DNA from 3 places in the Mesorhizobium sp. BH1-1-4 genome. Region 3 is predicted to be linked to each of the others. Evidence: riboswitches for the same ligand, from Rfam matches in the RefSeq annotation. Region 3 holds a riboswitch; each other region holds the start of a gene.

Region 1 (7,787 bases), on a different contig from region 3:
GGATAATCGGGAATGAGGATGGCGAGCTTGCGCTCGGCACGGGGCGTCTCCTGAAGGCGTATGAAAGCCGCCACACGCCCCGCCACCTGCGCCACGCGATCCGGCTCCGGCCGGTTGGCCAGCGCGCGATGGCCAAGTGCGGGATCGACATCGCTCTCGCCCTTGAAGGAAATGGCACCGGCAAGGATGCGGCCGTCGAGTTCGGGCAGCACGACATGCATGGCGAGGTCGGCGGGCGCCAGGCCGCGCTGGTTGTTTTCCCAGACATCGCGGCGCGTGGTGGCGACGATGACCTGGAAGACGGGCACGCCAGCGCGGTCGAACAGGGTTTCGACGCCGGGCTCGGCACCGGAGGCGAAAGCGGTCGCGGTGATGATGGCGGCGGGTTTCAGCGAGGCGAGGGCATTTTCGACAAAGGCCAGGGACACCGGGTCTTTCAGGCTGGAGACGAAGATGGGAATCGGGAGCATGCCGCGTTGCTCCAAAGCTTCAAAAAGAGCGTCTATGGGTGCGACATCGGCTGCAAGCAGCATCGATCGGTAGAAAAGAATTGGGACGACGGGAGCGCCGACCATTGAAAGGTCCGGCTTCTCCACGACCCCCAATCCAGACTGATAGTAACCGGCCTTCGGCACACTGACCGGACTGGCGACCGACGTGTCCTGTCCAGCCAGGCCTGCCAGCCTGTGCACCAGCGCGCTCATATTGGCCGGGCCGCCTTCGCGGAAATAGCCGAGAAGGCTGTCGAGGTCGGCGCGCGGCAGCGTCGAGGATTCGATCAACCTGAGATCCTCGTCGTGGCTTTCACCGGGAAGCAGCGCCAGTTTGATGCCGCGTTCGCGGGCAATCGCGGCGAGCTGGTCGCAACCATAACGCCACCAGTCGTAGCCGCCGAGGATGCGCACCAGGATGATCCTGGCGTGGCGGGCCACACTGTCGATCCACAGGTCGACGGACATGGGATGGCGCAGGTCGCGCAGTGACGCGAGCCGCATCGAGGGCAGGCGATCGGCTTGCGCCTTCCATGCCGCCGCCAGTCCGGCGAGATCGCTGTCGGTGAAGGACAGGGCCACGATATCCGCCGGCGTCTGCCGGAGATCGACAGGCTCGGCGAGGTCGTCGAGCGAGGCGGAGGTCGTGGTGAGGATGTGCATCGCGGTCCGTGTCTGAAATCAGCCGGCGAGGATACGTTCGATCGCCGGACGGTTCAGCCCCTTGAGGCCGATGACGACGAGGCGCGAGCGGCGGTCGTCATCAGCCGTCCAGGCACGGTCATAGTAATGATTGACGCGCGGGCCGACGGCCTGCAGCAGGAGCCGCATCGGCTTGCCGCCGACCTCGACGAAACCCTTCACACGGAGGACGTTTTCCTGTTCGGCGGCCTCTGTGACGCGCTTGGCCAGTTCGTCCGGATTGGCGATCGAGGGGATGTCGACGATGAAGGTGTCGAAATCATCGTGCTCATGATCGAACGCGCCGTCATGATGCGACTTGCGGTTCTCGATGTCGTCCTCGACGGCAAGACCAAGCCCGAGCAGCACCGAGGGATCGACCTTGCCATGAGACGTCGGCACGATCTTCACGGCGCGGGCGGAATGCTCGTTGACGATGGCGTTGGCGCGGGCCGAACCGGCGGCATCCATCAGGTCGCTCTTCGACAGGATGATCAGGTCGGCGCAGGCGATCTGGTCCTCGAACACTTCCTCGACCGGATCGTCATGGTCGAGGCTGTCATCCCCGGCGCGCTGCGCCTGCAGGGCGTCCATGTCGTTGGCGACGCGGCCCTCGGCAAGTGCGGGACCGTCGACCACGGCGATGACGCCGTCGACGGTCACCCGGCTCTTCACCGTAGGCCACTGGAAAGCCTGAACCAGAGGCTTGGGGAGAGCGAGACCGGAGGTTTCGATCAGGATGTGGTCGACCTTCGGCGTCAGCGACAGGATCTGGTCGAGCGCCGGCACGAAATCGTCGGCGACGGTGCAGCAGATGCAGCCATTGGCCAGTTCGACGATGTTTTCCTCGGGGCAGGTGTCGATGCCGCACCCTTTGAGGATTTCGCCATCGATGCCGATGTCGCCGAACTCGTTGACGATGATGGCAATGCGCTTGCCGCCGGCATTTTCCAGGAGATGGCGAACCAGTGTCGTCTTGCCGGCGCCGAGGAAGCCGGTAACGACGGTGCAGGGAACGCGGGAGAGATTGCCGGCCGAATTTGGAGCGGTCATGTCAAGTCCTTCAGCATGTCGAGAGGAGGGATGCGGGCAACGAGGCCACGCTTGAGGCTATCGGGCCGGCCCCGCCAGGGAATGAGGCCGTCGGTCGAGGTGGCGAAGAGCTTGGCGCCGGTGACGAGATCGGCGCCGCTGGTTGTGGTCAGGTCGCCGAACACATAGCTCCAGCAGCCGTCGCGCAGGATCGCGGCGCTCAGCCGGCGCTTGCAATTGCCGAGGCATTCGACCGTGCGGATGCGGATGTTCTCGCCCGAGGCGGCCTGGCGCGTGTCTTCCGCCAAAATTTCGCCGGCCCGGGGATTGGCGTCGGAGCCGGTCTCGTCGCGGCACGAGGCGCAGACGATGACGGTCACGCCGGCCAGGGAATCACCCTCGCCGGACAAAACGTCTGTTGTTTCAGCCGAAAAACTGCTGTCGCGATCCAAATCAGGCTCCTTGCCCGGAAAACCCGCCGGGCGATCGGATTCTTGCATTCCAGACGGCAGGTCTCCTGGCTCGCGGGTCATCGCCTTGGGTAGCCGCCTTCCCGGGACAATCCCAGTGGCTTTCGGCCTTGGCTCTTCGCTTACAGTTGCGGGGACAGCCGCGGATTTGGGTTTTCAGCCCGCACCGCATTCCCTCTTGGCTCCTCCCTTTGCTGAGAGGAGACCGTCTGGATCGGATTTAGGCTCTTGCGGGCAGCGGTGTCAACGCGAGCTTACGACACCGTGATGTCGGCCAGCGCCGGGCCCAGATCGCCGGCAGGCGTCACCTCCATGCGTTCGAGGCCTAGCCAGCCCTGCATCTGCTTCAATTCCTCGAAGAGCTGAGCCGCCGTCTCTGGCGGTGCGCCGGGCTCGGCATAAGCCGCGTGGACGCGCAGGACACTGGCCGGCCGGTCAGCCTTGAGGTCGACGCGCGCCACGATCCTGTCGCCAAGCAGGAAGGGCAGGACATAGTAGCCATATTGGCGCTTGTCAGCCGGCGTGTAGATTTCGATGCGGTAGTGGAAATCGAACAGCCGTTCCGAGCGCGAGCGCTCGAAGACGACCGGATCGAACGGCGCCAGCAGGGCGCGGGCCTCGATCTTGCGCGGCATACGGGCGTCCTTGTGAAGGTAAGCCGGCTTGTCCCAGCCCTCGACACGGACCGGCAGCAAGTCGCCGAGTTCGACCAGTTCCTCCAGCCGGCCTTTCATATCGGCCGGCGACAGGCGGAAATAGTCGCGCAGGTCGCCCGATGTCGCCACGCCATGGGCGCGGGCGGAGATGCGCAGCAATTCGCGGTGCGCGTCCTCGGCCGCCGGCACCGGCAGGTCGAGGATCGCCTGCGGCAGCACGCGTTCCGGCAGGTCATAGAAGCGCTCGAAACCGCGTCGGTGCGCCGTGGTGATGCGGCCGGCCCAGAACAGCCATTCGAAGGCGTGCTTGGCGTGGCTCCAGCCCCACCAGCCGCCGGAGCCTTTCTGGCCTTCGAGCGCCGAAGCGGCGATCGGCCCGCGCTCGACGACCTCGCGGTAGATCTCTTCTATATAGGCGGCGTGCTCGCGGCCCCATTTGGCCAGCCCCAGATACATTTCGTCGCCTTGCTCGGCGCGCCGCATGCGCCAGCGCATCAGTGGGTAGGTCTCGACCGGCAGGAAGGAGGCCTCGTGCGCCCAGTATTCGAACACGGTGCGCTTGCGCGTCACGGCGGCGTTGTCGAGCAAGGCGAGGGGATAGGGGCCAAGACGCGAATAGAGCGGCATGTAATGTGCGCGCACCACCGCACTGACGGAATCGATCTGCAGCAGGCCGGTGCGGGACAGAACGCGGGCGAAATGGCGGCGGTCGGGCGTGCCGGCGGGGCGGGGGTCGAGAAACCCCTGCGCGGCGAGCGCGATGCGCCGGGCGGTGGCAAGCGAGATCTTTTCCTTCATGCAGGCGTCACTCTGAGGGTGCTTTGACAAAGATGTGATGGGGTGATTCCAGCCCATGCTAGCAGGGTTTTGGTGGCAATCCTGTCAGGAGAGAAAAGTGGAGTAAAAAGCGAAGGAAATCAAACAGGAGCGTATGAGACCAGTTTCTCCCGGAATGCCGTCCAGCTCGTTGTTTTGAACAAGGTTTGACTTGCTTCGCTGGAAGTGCTGCGCTAACCCTCGCCGCGTTGCAGCATAGGCCCCCTTAAAACGGTTCAGCGGTTAATCTGTCACGCTTCCGCATTAAGGTTCGGTGCTGTAGTCAAAGTGGATTGGCGCCAACGGAAAGCCGCTGCATGAACGCACTTCTCAGTTCGTACCTGCCCATCGTCCTGTTTATCGGCGTGGCACTGGTCGTCGGCCTGGCGCTGCTGGTCGCGCCGTTCCTGGTGGCCTACCGCAACCCGGATCCCGAAAAGCTTTCCGCCTACGAGTGCGGTTTCAACTCGTTCGACGACGCCCGCATGAAATTCGACATCCGCTTCTACCTGGTGTCGATCCTGTTCATTATATTCGACCTGGAAGTCGCCTTCCTCTTCCCCTGGGCAGTGTCCTTCTCGAAGATCGGCATGCTCGGTTTCTGGTCAATGATGGTTTTTTTGGCAGTGCTGACCATCGGCTTTGCCTATGAATGGAAAAAAGGAGCGCTGGAATGGGATTGAACGACAGTTCAGGCACCCTCGTCGCGCCGAAGCCCAAAGGTATTATCGATCCCAACACCGGCAGGCCGGTGGGGGAGGACGATCCCTTCTTCCTCGAAATCAACAATGAGCTTGCCGACAAGGGTTTTCTGGTCACCTCGACCGAGGCGCTGATCACCTGGGCGCGCAGCGGCTCGCTCATGTTCATGACCTTCGGTCTGGCGTGCTGCGCGGTCGAGATGATCCACACCTCGATGCCGCGTTACGATTCAGAGCGGTTCGGTGTCGCGCCGCGCGCGTCTCCGCGCCAGTCCGACATCATGATCGTCGCCGGCACGCTGACCAACAAGATGGCGCCGGCGCTGCGCAAGGTCTACGACCAGATGCCGGAGCCGCGCTACGTCATCTCGATGGGTTCGTGCGCCAATGGCGGCGGCTACTATCACTATTCCTATTCGGTGGTGCGCGGCTGCGACCGGGTCGTGCCGGTGGACATCTACGTGCCCGGCTGCCCGCCGAGTGCCGAAGCCCTGCTCTACGGCATTCTTCTCCTGCAGAAGAAGATTCGCCGCACCGGCACGATCGAACGGTAAATCCATGGCCGCATCCCTTAGCGAACTGTCGACCTATCTCGGCGAGAAGCTGCCTGGGCGCTTCAGTGACGCTGTGCTCGCTTATGGCGAGCTTACCGTTCACGTCGAGCCGGAAAACCTGATCGAGGTGATGGCCTTCCTGCGCGACGATGCGCGCTGCCAGTTCATCTCGATCATCGATGTCTGCGGTGCCGACTATCCGTCGCGGGCCAAGCGCTTCGACGTCGTCTATCACCTGCTTTCGCCGAAGCAGAATGTTCGCATTCGCATCAAGGTGCAGGCCGACGAGGAGACGATGGTGCCTTCGATCACCGGCGTCTATCCCGGCGCCGATTGGTTCGAGCGCGAAACTTACGATCTCTATGGCGTGCTGTTCTCGGGCCATCCGGACCTGCGCCGCCTGCTGACCGACTACGGTTTCGAAGGCCATCCGCTGCGCAAGGATTTCCCGCTCACCGGTTTCGTCGAAGTGCGTTACGACGACGAAGCCAAGCGCGTCATCTACGAGCCTGTGGAACTGAAGCAGGAATTCCGCAATTTCGATTTTCTGTCCCCATGGGAAGGCACGGATTACGTGCTGCCAGGGGATGAGAAGGCAAAGCAGTAATGGCTGAAACCTCCGTTCGCAACTTTAACATCAATTTCGGACCTCAGCACCCTGCCGCGCATGGTGTTCTGAGGCTGGTTCTGGAGTTGGACGGCGAAGTGGTCGATCGGGTCGATCCGCATATCGGGCTCTTGCATCGCGGTACGGAAAAGCTGATCGAGGCAAAAACCTATCTGCAGGCGGTGCCTTACCTCGACCGGCTCGACTATTGCGCGCCGATGAACCAGGAGCACGCCTTTGCCTTGGCGGCCGAGCGCCTGCTCGGCATCGAGGTGCCGAGGCGCGGCCAGCTGATCCGCGTGCTCTATTGCGAGATCGGCCGCATCATGTCGCACATTCTCAATGTGACGACGCAGGCAATGGACGTCGGCGCGCTGACGCCGCCGCTGTGGGGCTTCGTCGAGCGCGAAAAGCTGATGGTGTTCTATGAGCGCGCCTCCGGCTCGCGCATGCACGCCGCCTATTTCCGCCCCGGCGGCGTCCACCAGGATCTGCCGCGCCAGCTGGTCGAGGATATCGGCAAGTGGATCGATCCATTCCTGAAGTCGATCGACGATCTCGACAAGCTGCTCACCGGCAACCGCATCTTCAAGCAGCGCAATGTCGATATCGGCATCGTTTCGCTGGAAGATGCTTGGGCCTGGGGCTTTTCGGGCGTCATGGTGCGCGGCTCGGGTTCGCCATGGGACCTGCGCAAGTCGCAGCCCTATGAATGCTATTCGGAGATGGATTTCGACATCCCGATCGGCAAGAACGGCGACTGCTACGACCGTTACCTCGTTCGCATGGAAGAAATGCGCCAGTCGGCCAGGATCATGCGCCAGTGCGTCGATCTCCTGCTCGGCAAGGAAAGCACCGGCCCGGTGTCGAACCTCGACGGCAAGGTGGTGCCGCCCAAACGCCAGGCGATGAAGCGCTCGATGGAAGCGCTGATCCACCATTTCAAGCTCTACACCGAGGGCTATCGCGTGCCGGCCGGCGAGGTCTATGCGGCGGTCGAGGCGCCGAAGGGCGAGTTCGGCGTCTATCTCGTCTCCGACGGCACCAACAAGCCGTACCGCTGCAAGCTGCGCGCGCCGGGTTTCGCGCATCTGCAAGCCATGGATTTCCTGTGCCGCGGCCACATGCTGGCCGACGTCACCGCCGTTCTTGGCTCCCTCGACATCGTGTTTGGTGAGGTCGATCGCTAAATGTCAGTCCGCCGTCTCGCAGAAGCCAGCGTCCAGCCAGCGTCCTTCGCCTTCAACAAGGCGAATGCGGCGGCGGCCAAGCAGTGGATCAAGAAATATCCGAAGGGGCGCGAGCAGTCGGCGATCATTCCGCTGCTGATGATAGCGCAGGAGCAGGAAGGCTGGGTCACCAAGGCGGCGATCGAGACGATTTCGGACATGCTCGGCATGCCGCGTATTCGCGGTCTCGAGGTCGCGACCTTCTACACGCAGTACCAGCTCAATCCCGTCGGCACCCGCGCGCATATCCAGGTCTGCGGCACCACGCCCTGCATGCTGCGCGGCTCGGAAGCGCTGATGGATGTGTGCCGCTCGAAAATCCACCACGACCAGTTCCACACCAACGACAAGGGCACCTTGTCGTGGGAGGAGGTCGAGTGCCTCGGCGCCTGCGTCAACGCGCCGATGGTCATGGTGTTCAAGGATACGTTCGAGGATCTGACGCCGGAACGGCTGGCCGAAATCATCGATCTCTACGATGCCGGCAAGGGCGCTTCGGTGGCGCCGGGGCCGCAGAACGGCCGCACCGGCTCGGAGCCGGCCTCCGGCC
Region 2 (7,787 bases), on a different contig from region 3:
CGTTCGAACCAAAGTTGTCGCTACCGGCGAAGGCGCTGCCGGAAAGGGCCAGAACGGCGGCGGCAGCAATGAGGATCTTGTTCATCTTAAATACTCCTGAATTTGTGGCGTCCACCGGCGCGGCAGGGCAATCCCGCCGCGTGCCGGGGAGCGGCTATTAGTTGTTGCCGAAGAGGTTGTGATCGGCACCCTGGACAGGCGTCTGAGCAGCCGGCTGCGACTTCTTGGTCGAAGCGGTGTACGAGCTGTCGACAGAGGTGGCAGCAGGGGTCGCGGCGCTCGAACCATAATGGTCGCTACCAGCAAAGGCGCTGCCGGAAATAGCCAGAAGGGCTGCGGCAGTGAGAACAATCTTTTTCATTTTGGGGTACTCCAGTATTTTTTCCGTCCGTCTAGCGGCGTGTCTTGGGATTAAAAATCGCGTCGTTCGGACAGCCCCGATGTGGGAGAGCACCTTTGCCGTTTCCAATCACGAAGTTGTTCCGCGTGGACCATGACTCCACCACTTGAAATTGTACCAGGCCCTTTTACGTCCATTGTTTTTCTTCGCTATATCAACCGGTTAACTGGAACCACCGCTTCGATCACCGACTGTGTCGAAGGCCCTGCGTTCACACCGTCCTGCACGCACCGTCAACAGAAACGAACCGTTCGGTTCGATTTTAGAATCTGCTAATAGTCACTTTTCGTAACCGTTAACCTTTTTCGCCGCCGGCAACGGGTCGAAAACGGTGCCGGCGCGGCTTCCCATAAAGACGCCTCCATCGGCCGGAACCATCCAGCATGCGTGTCGCGCCGCATGGAGGCGATGTCGCTTTCATGCCGATGTCGCAAACCCTGTCGTGATTAAATCATTCCATCTCAGGTGCCGCTGCGTGACGACGGAGCGGAGAATTGGGAAGCCGGTCAGATTCCGGCGCTGCCCCCGCAACGGTGGTGGAGTTCAAGTCGCAACGGGAGACCACTGGGCGAAGGCCTGGGAAGGTGTCGCGATGGTCCGCAAGGACGACTCCAGAGCCCGGAAACCAGCCCGAGATCGCTAGAACTCGACTGATCGCGGTGGGCGGTCAAGGGGCGGATGATGTTTGTCCGGCTTTTGCCGGCTTGCGCTCAATCCTTCCTCCATCACCACCAGTTCAGTCCTTGAAAATGAGGACAGGACATGGATGCGCGCAACGACATGCTGAGGCTCTTGAACAGCCGCAGACAAGGCTTTTCGCTGGAACAGCCCTTTTATACCGACCCGGACTACTTCAAGCTGGACATGGAGCTGATCTGGTATCGCGACTGGCTGTTCATCGGCCATGATTGCGAGTTGCCCAAGCCGGGCAGCTTCATCACCGTGCAGATCGGCGACTATCCGGTCGTGCTGGTGCGTGACCAGCAGGGCAAGATCAACGCCTTCCATAATTCCTGCCGTCATCGCGGCAGCCGCGTCTGCAACAGCGACAAAGGCATGGCCGCCAAACTGGTCTGTCCTTACCACCAGTGGACTTACGAGCTTGACGGCCGGCTGCTGTTCGCCCGCCAGATGGCCGACGGGTTCGACAAGAGCCAGTTCGGGCTGAAGCCAGTCGCCTGCGAAAGCGTCGCCGGCTATGTCTTCATCAGCCTGGCCAAGGAGCCGGCGGACTTCGCGCCGATGCGGGCGATGATCGAGCCCTATCTGCAGCCGCACCGGCTCAGCGAGGCCAAGATCGCCTTCGAGAGCACCATCATCGAGAAGGGCAACTGGAAGCTGGTCTGGGAAAACAACCGCGAATGCTACCATTGCGCCGGCAATCATCCGGAATTGTGCAAGACCTTCCCGGAAGCGCCGACCGTGACCGGCGTGCAGGGCGCCGACAGCGATCCGGAAATGCTGGCGCATTGGGCCAAATGCGAGGCTGTTGGCCTGCCCAGCAAATTCCGCATCGACCCGGCTGGACAATACCGTGCCACCCGCGCGCCGTTGCTGCGCGATGCCCAGAGCTACACGATGACGGGCAAGCGGGCGGTGAGCAAGAACCTGTCCGACAGCGTCTCGGCCGACCGGATCGGCACCTTGATGCATTACCACTATCCGACGACCTGGAACCATATCCTGGTCGATCATGCCGTCACCTTACGTGTGCTGCCGGTCAGCGCCACAGAAACGGCGGTGACGACGAAATGGCTGGTGCACAAGGACGCGGTAGAGGGCGTCGACTACGATCTCGCCGACCTCACCCATGTCTGGACCGAGACCAACGACCAGGACCGCCGCATCGTCGAGGAAAACGCCTTCGGCATCCTGTCGCCGGCCTATGAGCCCGGCCCCTATTCGGAGCTGCATGAAGGCGGCGTCATCCAGTTCGTCGACTGGTACGCGCGCTTCATCGGCCCGCGCCTTGCCGAAGGCGGCCGGCCGGCGCTGCGCAGCGTGGCATGAGAGGCTGAGGGATGAATGCCATGACCGACCTTGGCCTCTATCGCCATCTCGACCAGATGGCGCCGTGGAACGACAGGCTGCAGGTGCTGGAAGTGACCGGCGTCAGCGATGAGGCGCCCGGCGTCAAGACCTTCACCTTCCGCTCCGACAACCAGACCTGGTTCCGTTACAAGCCGGGCCAGTTCGTGACGCTGGAACTGCCGACGCCGGACGGTCCGCTGATGCGCACCTACACGCTGTCGTCGTCACCGTCGCGGCCGTTCTCCATCGCGGTGACGGTGAAGGCGCAGGCAGGCAGCATCGGCACACGCTGGATGTTCGATCACCTGACCCCCGGCTCGCACGTCAAGGCCTATGGACCGAGCGGCGATTTTTCGTTGCACTGCCACCCGGCGGCGAAATATCTGTTCATCTCGGCCGGCTCCGGCGTCACGCCGATGATGTCGATGCTGCGCTGGCTGAACGATTGCGCGCCCTGGACCGATGTCGGCTTCGTCAATTGCGCGCGGCGTCCCGAAGAGATCATTTTCCGCAAGGAACTCGAACTTTTGGGCGGCCACATGCCGGGCCTGTCGCTCGGCTTCATGATCGAGGAGCGGTCGAGCCGCGAGGGCTGGTACGGCCATATGGGCCGCATCGATGCCATCCGGCTGCCGCTGCTGGCGCCCGATTTCCGTGAACGCGAGATCTTCTGCTGCGGCCCCGATCCCTTCATGCGTGCTGTGCGCGGCATGCTGGAGGCCGCCGGCTTCGACATGGCGAGATACCATCAGGAAAGCTTTGCCGCGCCGACCGTCGAGGAAATCCAGGCGCCGTTCGCCTCGCCGGAGCAGGACGGTGCGGCAGCTCCCGTCGAAGCAGCAACACCTATCCGCTTCGCGATGTCGGACGTCGATGCCGAGTGCGTCGCCGGCCAGACCGTGCTGCAGACGGCCCGCGCCTCGGGCGTGCGGATCCCGGCAGCCTGCGAATTCGGCCTGTGCGGAACCTGCAAGGTGAAGAAAGTCTCCGGCGCCGTCGAGATGAGCCACAATGGCGGCATCCTCGATCACGAGATCGACGACGGCTTCATCCTGGCCTGTTGTTCCAAGCCACTGTCGGCACTGGAAATCGAGGTTTGATCCGGCTGGCCTTCGACTGATCCCGCATATGGCCGGCGCCTTACCGGCAAAGGTTACCTTGCCAAGGAACAACCGAAAGTTTACAGGCGTTGTCGGTGGAACGGGTCCTGCTGGCGGGCAGGAATGCTAAGCGGGGCGACAATGATGCATGAATCCCATGCCTATGCGGTTGCGAGCCGGGATATCGTTTTCGAATCCTTCGATGGCGAGGCCGTGGTGCTCAACCTTGCGAATGGCAAGTATTTCGGCTTCTCCGATTCCGGCAGCAAGGTGTGGCAGGCACTTTCGTCCGGAATGGACGCCCGGGCTCTGGTCGGGCTTACCGCGGGCGGCTCGACAATAGGCCAGGCCCAACTCGATCACTTCATAGCGCAATTGCTCGAACTGGGCTTGCTGGTGCCTTCCGACGCGACGGTGCAGCCATTGCCGGACGAATTGGCCGCCGAGCTGGCCGCCACGAACGAGCCGCTCGATGTGAGCATTCACGACGACCTCGCCGACCTGATCGTCATTGATCCCATCCACGAGGTCGAGGAACCACTCGGCTGGCCGGCGGTCAAGCAGGCTTCCTGACGGGCCGGCCGCTGCCGTGATGGAAGGCGCTTGATGCCGCGCGTCACGCTGGAAACCTTGCCCGATTACGGCCGGTATCTCCTCGCCGCCGCCGAAAATGCGGGCTTGCGCTATCCGACCACATGCAAGGTCAGCCTGCCCCTGTTGGAACTGACCGTGCATCTCGGTCACGGCGTGCTTGCCGATGCACTGGGCCATGCATTTGTCGAAGCCGGACGTGATCGGCCCGAACCGGCCGCGTGCCGCGTCTTCATCGCTTATCCCGGCATCCACGGCATTCCGGAGCCCGCGCGATGGGGCGACGCGCATTTCACCGAGCACGGTTTTGCCAAACGGCTCGCCGAAGCCGGGTTGCGCGGCCACTATTTCCACGACCTGGATTTCTGGCAGATCTACGATCCGCACCGTAGCGTTGGCGTGCAGCTGATGGCGTCGGCCGATGCCTTTCCGCCCTGGGAGCCGGGGGCGCCGCTGCGCGCCTTCCTGCACTGGGAATATGCCGCGCGCGGCATGCGGCTGACCCATGCCGGCACGCTCGGCATCGACGGCAAGGGTATCCTGCTCGCCGGCGCGGGCGGGGCGGGGAAATCCGGCACTGTCGCCGCCGGCCTGCTCAATGGGCTCGACAGTGTCGGCGACGACTATGTGCTGATCGATCTCGTCGGGGGCGTGACCGCGCGGCCCCTTTTCTCCACCCTGAAACAGGACGCGCGAGGTTTCGCGCGGCTGGGCCTGCAACAGAGGCTGGCTGAGCAAGGCCCGCTGAACTGGCAGGGCAAGCACACGTTTCACATTGGCGACGTAACGCCCCGCCCGGTGCCCGCGATGCTGGACATCGTCGCGCTGGTGGTGCCACATATCAGCGGTGGCGGAGCAAGTTCGATCATGCCGGTGTCACGCAGGGATGCCATGATTGCCTTGGCGCCGTCCGGCATCGCCCAGATGCCGGGCGAGCGCGAAAGCGGCTTTCGCTTCTTCAGCGAATTGACCCGCCTCTTGCCGTGCTTTCGTTTGTCCCTCGGCACCGACCCGGCAGAAATCGCCGGCGCGATCGAGAATTTCCTGACGCGAGGCCTCTCGTGAAGCTCAGCGTGATCATGCCGGTGTACAATCGCGAGCGCTATGTCGTCTCGGCGCTGCGCTCCCTGATCAGGCAGCGCGCTGACGCCGACTTCGACATCATCGTCATCGACGACGGCTCCACGGACGCCTCGGTGGAGGCGATACGGTCTGCGATGCGCGAGGCGTCCTGCATCCGCCTGGTCCTGCAACCCAATATGGGCGTCGCGAGGGCGCGCAACGCCGGGCTTAGACACTTGCCGCCGGATGCCGGGTTTGTGTCATTCCTCGATTCCGACGACATCTCGCTTGCCGGACGCTTCAAGACGGATCTGGCTTGCTTCAAGGCCGAGCCGGGCCTTGACCTGACCTACTCCCTGATGACCCTGGCCGAGCAGATAGACGATGACAGGATGGAGCCGGTAGCGGGCAGTCGCACTGTAACGCTGCGCGGAATTTCAATGAGCACCGGCCTGTTCAGCAGGGCGCTTATCGATCGCATAGGCTATTTCGACGAGGAATTCGATCAGTGCGAGGACACTGACTATCTGTTGCGCATCTTCGAAACGGGTCCGAATTACCGCCTTCTGGAGACGGTCGCGATCTACTACAGGCGCCATGCCGGCAATATCACCGGGAAGCGCGAGAGCCGGCTCCGCGACCACATGCGGGCGATCCACAAATCGATCCGGCGACGCAGGGCCAACCCATCCCTGCGTGAGATTCCCGGCATTTTCGAGCTCAAGAGCTCGCCCGACTGGCGGGTGCTTTAATGCGGTATATCTCGCGATCAAATCGGATGGTGCAGCAGCGGCCGCGAGGTCGCGGATGAGGCTGAGCGTGATCATGCCGGTCTACAATCGCGAAGCCTATGTGGGCGCCGCGCTGCGTTCGCTGCTCAGGCAAGGCGACGCCGCCGATCTCGACATCATCGTCGTCGACGACGGTTCGACCGACGGTTCGGTCGAGGCCGTGCGCGCGATGATGCATGATCATTCCTGCATCCGGCTGTTCCGGCAAGAGAACATGGGGGTGACGCGGGCGCGCAACAGCGGGCTCAGGCTGCTCAAGCCCGAGGCAGACCTGGTCTCGTTCCTCGATTCGGACGACATCTCGCCGGCCGGGCGCTTCGAGGCGGATGTCGCGTTTTTCCGGAAGAATCCCGATCTCGATCTGACCTACTCAAGGATGATGCTGGTCGACAAGATCGATGACGGGATCCTGGAGCCCACGGCGGACAGCAACAGCATCACGATTCGTGGCATTCACCTGTCGGCGGCGATCTTCGCGCGCCGGCTCGTCGCGCGCATAGGTGATTTCGACGAGGATTTCGTCCAGGCCGAAGACACCGACTACCTGCTGCGCGGTTTTGAGATCGGCCCCAGATACGTGCTTCCCGACACGGTCGCACTCTACTACAGACGGCATGCCGGCAACATGACGAGGCAAGAGGACGTCCAGTCGCGGGAATTCCTGCGCGCTATCTATAAATCCATGAAGCGGCGCAAGGCCGACCCGTCGCTACGGCCGATCGAAGGTATCTTCGAGCTGGACAAACTGACAGATTGGCACTCCCTGTGATGGACGGATACGGCGTCGTCATACCGGCCTTCAACGCCAGCGACACTATCGCCGAGACGCTGCGGTCGGTCGCGGCCCAGACGGTGCGGCCTGAACTGGTGGTGATTGTCGACGACGGATCGACCGACGACCTCGCCGCGGCGATCGGCGGAACGGACCTGCCGCTGCGCCTGCTGCGCCAGGCAAATGCCGGGCCGGGCAGCGCCACGACCAGGGGCATCGCCGCGCTGTCGACGCCGTTCATCGCGACGCTCGACGCCGACGATCTGTGGCTGCCCGCCAAGATCGAAACACAGCTCGCGCATCTCGAGAGATTTCCCGCGGCATCGGGAGTTTTCTGCCAATGGCGGAATTTCCGCAATGATCGGCCAGATGCGCCCGAAGGCGCGGCTCTGCCCGGCTGGTCGCGGACCACGATGCTGATCCGGCGCGAGGTTGCCGAGACCGTCGGACCCGTCGTCGATCCGCCGGGCGGCCGTGGCGAGATGATCGACTGGATCGCGCGGGCACGCGAGGCGGGCCTTGCCCTCGACATGATCGAGGAGGTGCTGGCGCTGCGTCGAATCAGACCCGGCAGCCTGTCCTACGGGCGCGATGCCACGCGCGACCGCGGCTACCTGGAAGTGGCGCGGCTGGCCATGCTGCGGCGGGCCCGAAACAAGGCCGGCGCGGGCTGATGGCGCGCATTCGCCGCATCGGCCGACGCTTCCCGGACTATGGCTGGTCCTGGCCGACGGGCGGGCTCGACCAGTTGCTCAAGGCGGCGCTTCTTGCCGACGACGACGCGGCCGCCGGTTGCGCGATGGAGTGGCTGAGCGCGAACGACATCGACCTCGTCTCCTTCAGGGAGCATCGGCTGCTGGCCGCCATCTGCGACCGGTTCGGCCGTAAATTGGCCGGGCATTCCGCCTATCCACGTCTTGTCGGCCTGCAAAAGATGCTGTGGACCAAGTCGCGCATGGCGATGCGCGAGGCCGAACCGGCGCTGCAGGCGATGACCGACGCCGGATGCATGGTGATGCTGATCAAGGGTGCCAGCCGCA
Region 3 (7,787 bases):
GAGCCCCACTATTCCTTCGGCAAGGATCTGGTTGGCCAGAACTGGGATCTCGATCTCTAGCGAGCTGTCCGGCAATGCCGGGTTGCTGGCGGTTTGCGCCAATGGTATCGAATACGGGTCGAAAAGGACCCTGGAGCGGCAAACGGTAAGCCCGCTCCCTTCCGTCAGATGGAAGCTCCGTTCCCATCCAGAATGGGAACCCACGGCAAGCCACGGCGTGCTTTGACGCCGGGCTTGGCGTTCGGGGTCCCGCCGATCGGCGTTCCTTCGTGTGCCAGGCGCCAACGAAGGAGAAGAGACAATGCCCATCATTCGCGCCGACACCGGCGTCATCACCCAGATCAACGTCTTCACCGTGCCCGAGGGCGGACAGCAGGCGCTGATCGACCTTTTGCGGGAGGCGGCAATGAGTTGTCGTGGCATTCCCGGCTGGATGTCGGCCAGCTTGCACAGGGAACTCGACGGCTCACGCGTCGTCAACTATGCGCAGGCGCGGGATCAGGCGGCCATGCGGCGCGTCTTCGAGCATCTGCGGACGAGCGGTTTCCTCGATCGCAACCAGGCCCTGGGGCAGGCCCATCCCGGCCTCTATGAGGTCGCGCTCACCGTGGAATAGGCGAGGCGGCGGGCCGCGCCTCGGCTGCTGCCGGGGCGTGGCCCATTCGGCATCCAGCCCCTATGATTTGACCGGCACCCAGATCTCCAGCCCACCATTGCCGGTGCGGGCATCGAATTCAGGGCCATAGCGCTCGAATTCCGGCGCGTCGGCGATTTCATGGCCTGAGGCGGGCAGCCAGCTGTTCCAGATCGTGTTGATCGTACGCCGGATGGTCGAGATGTGCTCGCGATGCGTGAACACGGCATATTTCTGTGCCGGCACCCGCACCCGTTGGAATTCCTTCGGCAGATCCGCGAAGTCGCGCACCTCGACGCCGACGACATAGTCGAAATTGCCGGCATCGTCGCCATTGAGGCAGACGCCGTAGAAAACGCCTGAAATCTCGCCTTGTATGTTGCCGATGTATGGAGCGAAGCGCTGCCACTGCATGGGAATGCCGGCACTGGATTCGCAGCTGTAGCGCTCGCCGAGCCCGCCGACGAGGAAGGGCCGGCTGGTCTCGAAGCGCGGCGGCTGGAGTGTGGTGAGAAGTGAGCTGTCCATCAGGATAGGCTCCACGAGGTCGAGGGACTTGGTCGAACCTTGCGCGCGCACCAGTTCCGGCGTGGTGCCGAACTGGTCGCGGAAGGCACGGGTGAAAGCCTCATGCGAGTTGTAGCTGGCCTCGAGCGCGATGCTGAGAATGTCGGGCGCTCCGCCAGCCAGCTTGCGCGCCGCCTCGGTCAGCCGGCGCGAGCGCATGTAGCCCATGACGGAGCGGCCGGTGGCGGCGCCGAAGGCGCGCGTCACATGAAAGCGCGACACGCCACTGCTTTGCGCGACGTCGTCGAGCGTAACGACGTCAGGCAGATGGCTTTCGACAAACCATAGCGCTTTCTCGGTCGGGTTCATGTGCTCCTCGCATTTGGCATCCGCACCCTGGCGCCTCGCAGCCCGCCCAGTTTGATCGAAATTGCGCATCGCGCAAATGGGCAAGCGGTCGCGCGTTCTCATTGGGTGCCTGCTGTGATCGACTCGGATGGCCGTGTCGGCAAGGTACCGTCGAACAGCACGGTGATGGCCGTGTCGGCAGCGATTGACTGAGTGCATGTATTGTTATAACAGAACATAGTGATCGTCTTGCCTCGGCGCCGCTCGCGGCCTAGGCTGCGACTCGTGATGGTCCCCGAGCCGAAAGGCGAGGGGTGAAAAGGGAACGCGGTGGGATCCGATTTGGGTCGAGGCCGCGGCTGCCCCCGCAACTGTAAGCGGCGAGCAAGATCCGGAACGCCACTGGCCGGCAAGGCTGGGAAGGCAGGATTGCGCGGAGACCCGTGAGCCAGGAGACCTGCCATCACCGAGTTGACCGGACGGGGTGTGCCGGGAGGAAACGTGGACATCGGTCTTGTCGGCCGGTCGACCAACATCCTTCCGTCGCCAGTTTTGAAAGTGACGGGACGTTGGACGGCGCAATCGATCGTATTCACCGCACCCAAAGGCACCAGATCATCGTGTGCACGCTTTGCCGCGACGTGCCGACCGGCGTCAGGTCTGGCGAAGCTCTGTGCGCCGAATTGCGCTCCCGTCTCTCGGCCCAGCCTGACCTGATGCGTGATTTCACGGTCGAGGGCGTGGCTTGCATGGCGGGATGCGCGCGCCCGCTGGCAGTGGCCTTCCAGGCGCCGGGCAAAGCCGCCTATCTCTTCGGCTCGATCGATGCAGAGGCCGACGCTGGCGATCTCGTGCGGTTTGCCAGGCTCTACGCTTCGCTTGCCGACGGCTGGTGCAATTCCGGACAACGTCCGCCGCGCCTGGCCGGCAAGACGCTGGCCCGCATCCCGGCACCGGGCAAGCCGGCGGATGGCAATCGATGACAACGCCGCTTCTCGATGCGCGCGACCTGAGCGCGACGGCGAATGGCCGGGCTCTGGTCGATGCCGTCAGCCTGTCGGTGACATCAGGCGACCGCCTCGCCATCATTGGTCCCAACGGCGCCGGCAAGACCACGCTGCTGCGCATGTTGTCCGGCATGCTCAGGCCAAGTTCGGGCGAGGTGGAGCTTGGCGGGCGACGCCTGGACAGGATTTCGCCGGCCGAGCGGGCCTTGCATATCGCCGTCGTTGGCCAGACCGACCAGCCGGATCCGCGTCTGGCGGTGATTGACTATGTCGAGCTCGGCCGAGTCCCGCATGCCGGCCTGGGGCGTCGGAGCGAGGAGCGCGACATTGTCGTGGATGCGCTGCGCCGGACCGGCCTGTTGCCGCTGCTCGGCCGCACCATCGGCTCGCTGTCGGGTGGCGAACGCCAGCGCGCCCAGCTTGCCCGAGCCATCGCGCAGGAACCCAAGCTCCTGTTTCTCGACGAACCGACCAACCACCTCGACCCGCGCGCTCGCGCGCAACTGCTCGAACTGGTGGCCGGCTTGGGCATGACGGTGATCGCCGTGCTGCACGATCTGACGCTGGTAGCGCCCTTCGCCACCAAGGTCGCGGTGATGAATGAGGCGCGGCTGCAGGCTCTGGCGCCGCCGCATGAGGCGCTGACCCAGCAGCTGATCCGCGAGATTTTCGGCGTCGACGTGTTCCGCCTGCGCCATCCCACCGAGGATCGCGAACTGACGGTGTTCGAACTCCCGAATCGCGCCGCGCCGCCATCGTGATCACCCTCTCATCATCCGACACGGTTCAACCAAGGAGCAAATCCGTGAAACGCCTTGCCATCTCGCTCGTCCTCTCGCTGCTCGCCTCGACGGCCTTCGCCTTCCCCGTCACCGTCGACAGCTGCGGCAACCCGCTGACTTTCGACGCTCCACCGAAGCGTGCGGTCATCCATGATCTCAACATGGCCGAGATGGCCTTCGCGCTGAAACTGCAGCCCTCGATCGTCGGCCTGACGGGCATCACCGGATGGTACAAGGTCGGCCCCGAATTCAAGGCAGAACAGGGTTCCATCCCAGAACTGGCGCCGAAATATCCAACGCTGGAGAATCTCGTCGCGGTCGAGCCCGATTTCTTCTTCGCCGGCTGGTACTACGGTATGAAGCCCGGCGGCGACGTGACCCCCGACACGCTCGCACCGCATGGCATCAAGACGCTGGTGCTGACCGAAAGCTGCGTCCATCTCGACAAGAGCCGCCCGGCCGCCTCCATGGACCTGCTTTATGGCGACGTCGAAAAGCTGGGCAAGGTTTTCGGCAAGGAGCCGGAAGCGGACAAGCTCGTCGCCGGCTGGAAAGCGCAGCTAGCCGATATCACCGCCAAGGTCGGTGATCGCAAGGGAACACGCGTGTTCCTCTACGATTCCGGCGAGGACAAGCCGTTCACAGCCGGAAAATTCGCCATCCCCAGCGCCATGATATCGGCCGCCGGCGGCGACAACATCATGGCCGACATGGAAACCAGTTGGGGCAACACGGACTGGGAGACGGTGGGGGCGCGCAATCCGCAATTCCTCATCCTGCTCGATTATCAGGACGGCGGCGGCTACAGGAAACTGCTCGATTTCCTGAAGGCGCACCCGGCGATGAAAGAGACGGACGCGGTCAAGAACGAGCGCTTCGTCGCGCTTCGTTACGCCGAGCTGACGCCGGGACCAGCGAACATCGAAGCCATCGGCAAGATCGCCAGGGCGATGCATCCGGAAGCGTTCTGATGCATCTTGCCCGAGAGCAAAAACCGGGCGCGCTGTCAGGGCACAGCGCGTTCACGCTGGCCATGGCGGCGGGCACGGTGGCGCTCGTCGCTCTCGCGCTGCTGTCGATCGCCTACGGCTCGACGCTGATACCTCTGGGCGATGTCATCGCCGCGCTTGGCCGTGCCATCGGGCTGGACGAGCCGCGAATATCGGGCCCGGTCGGCAAGATCGTCGTCGACCTGCGGCTGCCGCGGACGATCCTGGCGATCTGTGTCGGCGGCGGACTGGGCATTGTCGGCGCCTTGCTGCAGACGGTGACCCGCAACGATCTTGCCGATCCCTTCCTGTTCGGCCTGTCTTCTGGGGCCGCCGCCGGCGCGGTTTCCGTCATCACCGTCTTCGGTGACAGTTTCGGTATCTGGACCCTGCCGGTCGCCGCCTTTACCGGGGGCATACTGGCCGCATGCATCGTGCTTTTGCTGGTCGCGCGGGTCAGGGGGCAGGGCCCGGAACGGCTGATCCTCGCCGGCCTTGCCGTCTCCTTCATGTTCACCGCCCTGACCAATTATCTGGTCTTTGCCGGCGACCAGCGCGCGGCCCATTCGGTGCTGTTCTGGACGATGGGCGGGCTCGGCCTGGCGCGCTGGGACAATGTCTGGCTGGGGGCGGTGGGCGCGGGCACCATCGCGGCCTACGGGCTGTGGAATCACCGCAGGCTGGATGCATTCCTCGCCGGTGAAAGTGCGGCCGAAAGTCTTGGCGTGCCGGTGGCGCGCATGCGCAGGGCGACATTTCTCGTCGCCGCCTTCTCGACGGCAATCCTTGTCTCGGTCGCCGGCGTCATCGGCTTTGTCGGCCTGATGATCCCGCATCTGGCGCGGCCGCTGGCCGGTCCCTTGCATCTGCGCCTGATCGCGAGCTGCGCGATGTTCGGGGCGGTTCTCCTGCTGGCAAGCGATCTTCTGGCGCGCACCTTGCTGCCGCCGCAGGAACTGCCGATCGGCATCATCACCAGCTCGCTCGGCGCATTCTTCGTCGTCACCATGGTCGTTCGAAACCGCCTTTGAAGCGGCTTCTTGTACCGCTGCAGGTGGAGTTTCGGGTGGGAGCGGCGTTCACCCGCCGCTAACCAGGATCGCGTTGCGCGGCTGTCCTGCCGATTTTTTGCCGGCTTTCATCGCGCTATGGTATCTTGAATAGTAAGCACGCTTATTATATATATCGCTCATGGTTTCAGATGGCATCGACAGATTGGGATTTTTGATCCACGACGTGCAGCGCCTGATGCGCAAGCGCTTTGAAGCGCGCGCCAGCGGGCTCGGCCTGTCTTCGGCGCAATGGCGGCTTCTGGTGCGCGTCGCCAAGGAGGCGGGCGTTGCGCAGGCGCGGCTCGCAGAACTGCTCGAAATCGAGCCGATCAGCGTCTCGCGCCTGGTCGACCGGATGGAAGAGGGCGGCTGGATCGAACGCCGCTCCGACGCGACCGACCGGCGCGTGCGCATGATCTTCCCGACCGAGAAGGCGAACGCGGCCTATGCGGACGTCAAGAGCCTTGCTGGCGAAGTCTATGAGGAATCGCTCAGCGGCGTTTCGCCGGAAGACCGACGCGTCCTGATCCGGGCGCTGGATGTAATCGTCCGGAATCTGACGGACGGCGAAGCTTCGTCGCTTGAAAAGATCAAGAGTACGGAAGGTGCGGCAGCATGAACGCGGTAGCCAAGGTGGAAGAAAACGCTCCCAAGGTGGAGATGGAAGCGCCGGCCCAGCCGGCGGTCGCCCCGGTCGCGGTAGCTCCCCCCGTGCAGCCGATCCCGGCGCCGAAGAAGAAGCGCCGCATCGGCCGTCTGATGCTGATGGTTGCCTTGCCGGCGGCACTGATCATCGGCGGCGGCTATGTCTGGGTCACGGGCGGTCGCTACCAGGAGACCGAGAACGCCAATCTGCAGCAGGCCAAGGTGTCGATTGCCTCCGATACGGCCGGCCGCATTGTCCAGGTCGCCATATCGGACAACCAGACGGTCAAGCAGGGCGATCTCCTGTTCGCCATCGACCCCGAGCCCTACCGGATCGCGCTCGCCCAGGCCGACGCCGCGGTCGCCACCGCCCGCCTCAATGTCGAGCAGTTGCGTGCTGCCTATAGCCAGGCGCTGTCGCAGCGGAAGTCCGATGCCAGCGAGGTCGATTATGCCCAATCGCAATTCGATCGCGCCGCCGATCTTGCCCAGAAGGGCATCAACGCCAAGTCGTCGCTGGATCAGGCCAAGAACGATCTCGACAAGGCCAGGCAGCAACTGGCTGTTGCGGAACAGGGCATCATCAGCGCCAAGGCGGCACTCGGCGGCAATCCCGATATTGAAACCGACAGGCACCCGACCGTGATGTCGGCACTCGCCGCGCGCGACAAGGCAGCCTACGACCTGGCACAGACCACGGTGAAGGCGCCCGCCGATGGTGTCGTCTATCAGGCCGCGTCCTTCAAGGTCGGCCAGTATGTCGGCTCCGGCACACCGTTGTTCGCGCTGGTCGAGACCGGCGACACCTGGATCGACGCCAATTTCAAGGAAACCCAGCTCACCAACATGCAGCCGGGCCAGAAGGCGGAAATCGTGGTCGATACCTATCCGGGCAGGACATTCGAAGCGACGGTCAAGGCTATCGGTGCCGGCACCGGCGCGGACTTCTCGCTGCTGCCCGCCCAGAACGCCACGGGCAACTGGGTCAAGGTCACCCAACGCATCCCGGTGCGTCTGGAACTGACCGATCCCGACGCCAAGATGGCGCTGCGTACCGGTATGAGTGCTTCGGTTACCGTCGATACGGGCGTGGCACGCGGCTGGCCGTCGATCTTCGGCCACGCCACGGCTGGCGAGCCCGCGCGGTAAGTCAAGGGAAGCCCGCGGGGACCAGGCGGGTTGGAAACGAGTTGCAGGATTGGTCTGATGGGAGGGGTGGCGAAAATCAGCATTTGGGACGCGCCGCGTGGCAGCTGTCCAAAATCTGAAATCTTCGGCACGGACCCGTCGGTCCTCAGGTTTCCGGGCGGCAGGCATCCGCTCATCAGAGACTTTCAGTCGATGTAACCCCCACATCGATAATCGCGTCCCACCGCGACGAAGGTCTCTCGACGGAAGGCATAGCCGCCCGGAAACCCGTTCTACACGTTTCTGTTGTTTTCTGGAAGTTCTACGCCATGAGCACGTCCGAACCCTTCAAAGAAGTGCCGCATCGTGGCCTGATCACGGTCGCGCTCATGTTGGCGACGGTGATGCAGGCGCTCGACACCACCATTGCCAATGTCGCGCTGCCGACCATGACTGGCGATCTCGGCGCCTCGCCCGACAACATCAACTGGGTGCTGACCTCCTACATCGTCGCCGCCGCCATCATGACGCCTGTCACCGGCTGGCTCGCCGACCGTTTCGGCCGCAAGGAACTGTTCCTGATGGCGGTGGTCGGCTTCACCATCTTCTCGATGTTGTGCGGCCTGGCGTGGAGCCTGGAAAGCATCGTGTTCTTCCGGCTGATGCAAGGCGTGTTCGGCGCCGCGATCGTGCCG

What was found. Region 3 has a riboswitch for cobalamin ahead of LB569_RS04000 (DUF1636 family protein). Riboswitches for the same ligand answer to the same signal wherever they lie in the genome.
Region 1: linked by a shared signal. The riboswitch ahead of LB569_RS27895 (DUF1636 family protein) and the one ahead of LB569_RS04000 (DUF1636 family protein) in region 3 are both predicted to bind cobalamin.
Region 2: linked by a shared signal. The riboswitch ahead of LB569_RS21420 (aromatic ring-hydroxylating oxygenase subunit alpha) and the one ahead of LB569_RS04000 (DUF1636 family protein) in region 3 are both predicted to bind cobalamin.

The regions. Positions count from the first base shown of each region.
Region 1 covers NZ_JAIUIN010000026.1:28,599-36,385, forward strand. Annotated here, with positions in the region: gene LB569_RS27885 (cobaltochelatase subunit CobN) at 1-1,154, opposite strand, end outside; gene cobW (cobalamin biosynthesis protein CobW) at 1,173-2,225, opposite strand; gene LB569_RS27895 (DUF1636 family protein) at 2,222-2,656, opposite strand; cobalamin riboswitch at 2,694-2,899, opposite strand; gene LB569_RS27900 (winged helix-turn-helix domain-containing protein) at 2,929-4,128, opposite strand; gene LB569_RS27905 (NADH-quinone oxidoreductase subunit A) at 4,464-4,829, shown strand; gene LB569_RS27910 (NuoB/complex I 20 kDa subunit family protein) at 4,820-5,401, shown strand; gene LB569_RS27915 (NADH-quinone oxidoreductase subunit C) at 5,406-6,008, shown strand; gene LB569_RS27920 (NADH-quinone oxidoreductase subunit D) at 6,008-7,198, shown strand; partial or broken gene nuoE (NADH-quinone oxidoreductase subunit NuoE) at 7,199-7,787, shown strand, end outside.
Region 2 covers NZ_JAIUIN010000013.1:128,647-136,433, reverse strand. Annotated here, with positions in the region: gene LB569_RS21430 (DUF680 domain-containing protein) at 1-85, opposite strand, end outside; gene LB569_RS21425 (DUF680 domain-containing protein) at 158-361, opposite strand; cobalamin riboswitch at 847-1,049, shown strand; gene LB569_RS21420 (aromatic ring-hydroxylating oxygenase subunit alpha) at 1,163-2,410, shown strand; gene LB569_RS21415 (hybrid-cluster NAD(P)-dependent oxidoreductase) at 2,431-3,531, shown strand; gene LB569_RS21410 (PqqD family protein) at 3,673-4,104, shown strand; gene LB569_RS21405 (serine kinase) at 4,138-5,187, shown strand; gene LB569_RS21400 (glycosyltransferase family 2 protein) at 5,184-5,936, shown strand; gene LB569_RS21395 (glycosyltransferase family 2 protein) at 5,992-6,744, shown strand; gene LB569_RS21390 (glycosyltransferase family 2 protein) at 6,744-7,421, shown strand; gene LB569_RS21385 (nucleotidyltransferase family protein) at 7,421-7,787, shown strand, end outside.
Region 3 covers NZ_JAIUIN010000002.1:60,029-67,815, forward strand. Annotated here, with positions in the region: gene LB569_RS03985 (helix-turn-helix domain-containing GNAT family N-acetyltransferase) at 1-60, shown strand, start outside; gene LB569_RS03990 (antibiotic biosynthesis monooxygenase family protein) at 302-616, shown strand; gene LB569_RS03995 (AraC family transcriptional regulator) at 677-1,510, opposite strand; cobalamin riboswitch at 1,762-1,969, shown strand; gene LB569_RS04000 (DUF1636 family protein) at 2,059-2,472, shown strand; gene LB569_RS04005 (ABC transporter ATP-binding protein) at 2,469-3,257, shown strand; gene LB569_RS04010 (ABC transporter substrate-binding protein) at 3,302-4,249, shown strand; gene LB569_RS04015 (FecCD family ABC transporter permease) at 4,249-5,298, shown strand; gene LB569_RS04020 (MarR family winged helix-turn-helix transcriptional regulator) at 5,459-5,938, shown strand; gene LB569_RS04025 (HlyD family secretion protein) at 5,935-7,113, shown strand; gene LB569_RS04030 (DHA2 family efflux MFS transporter permease subunit) at 7,422-7,787, shown strand, end outside.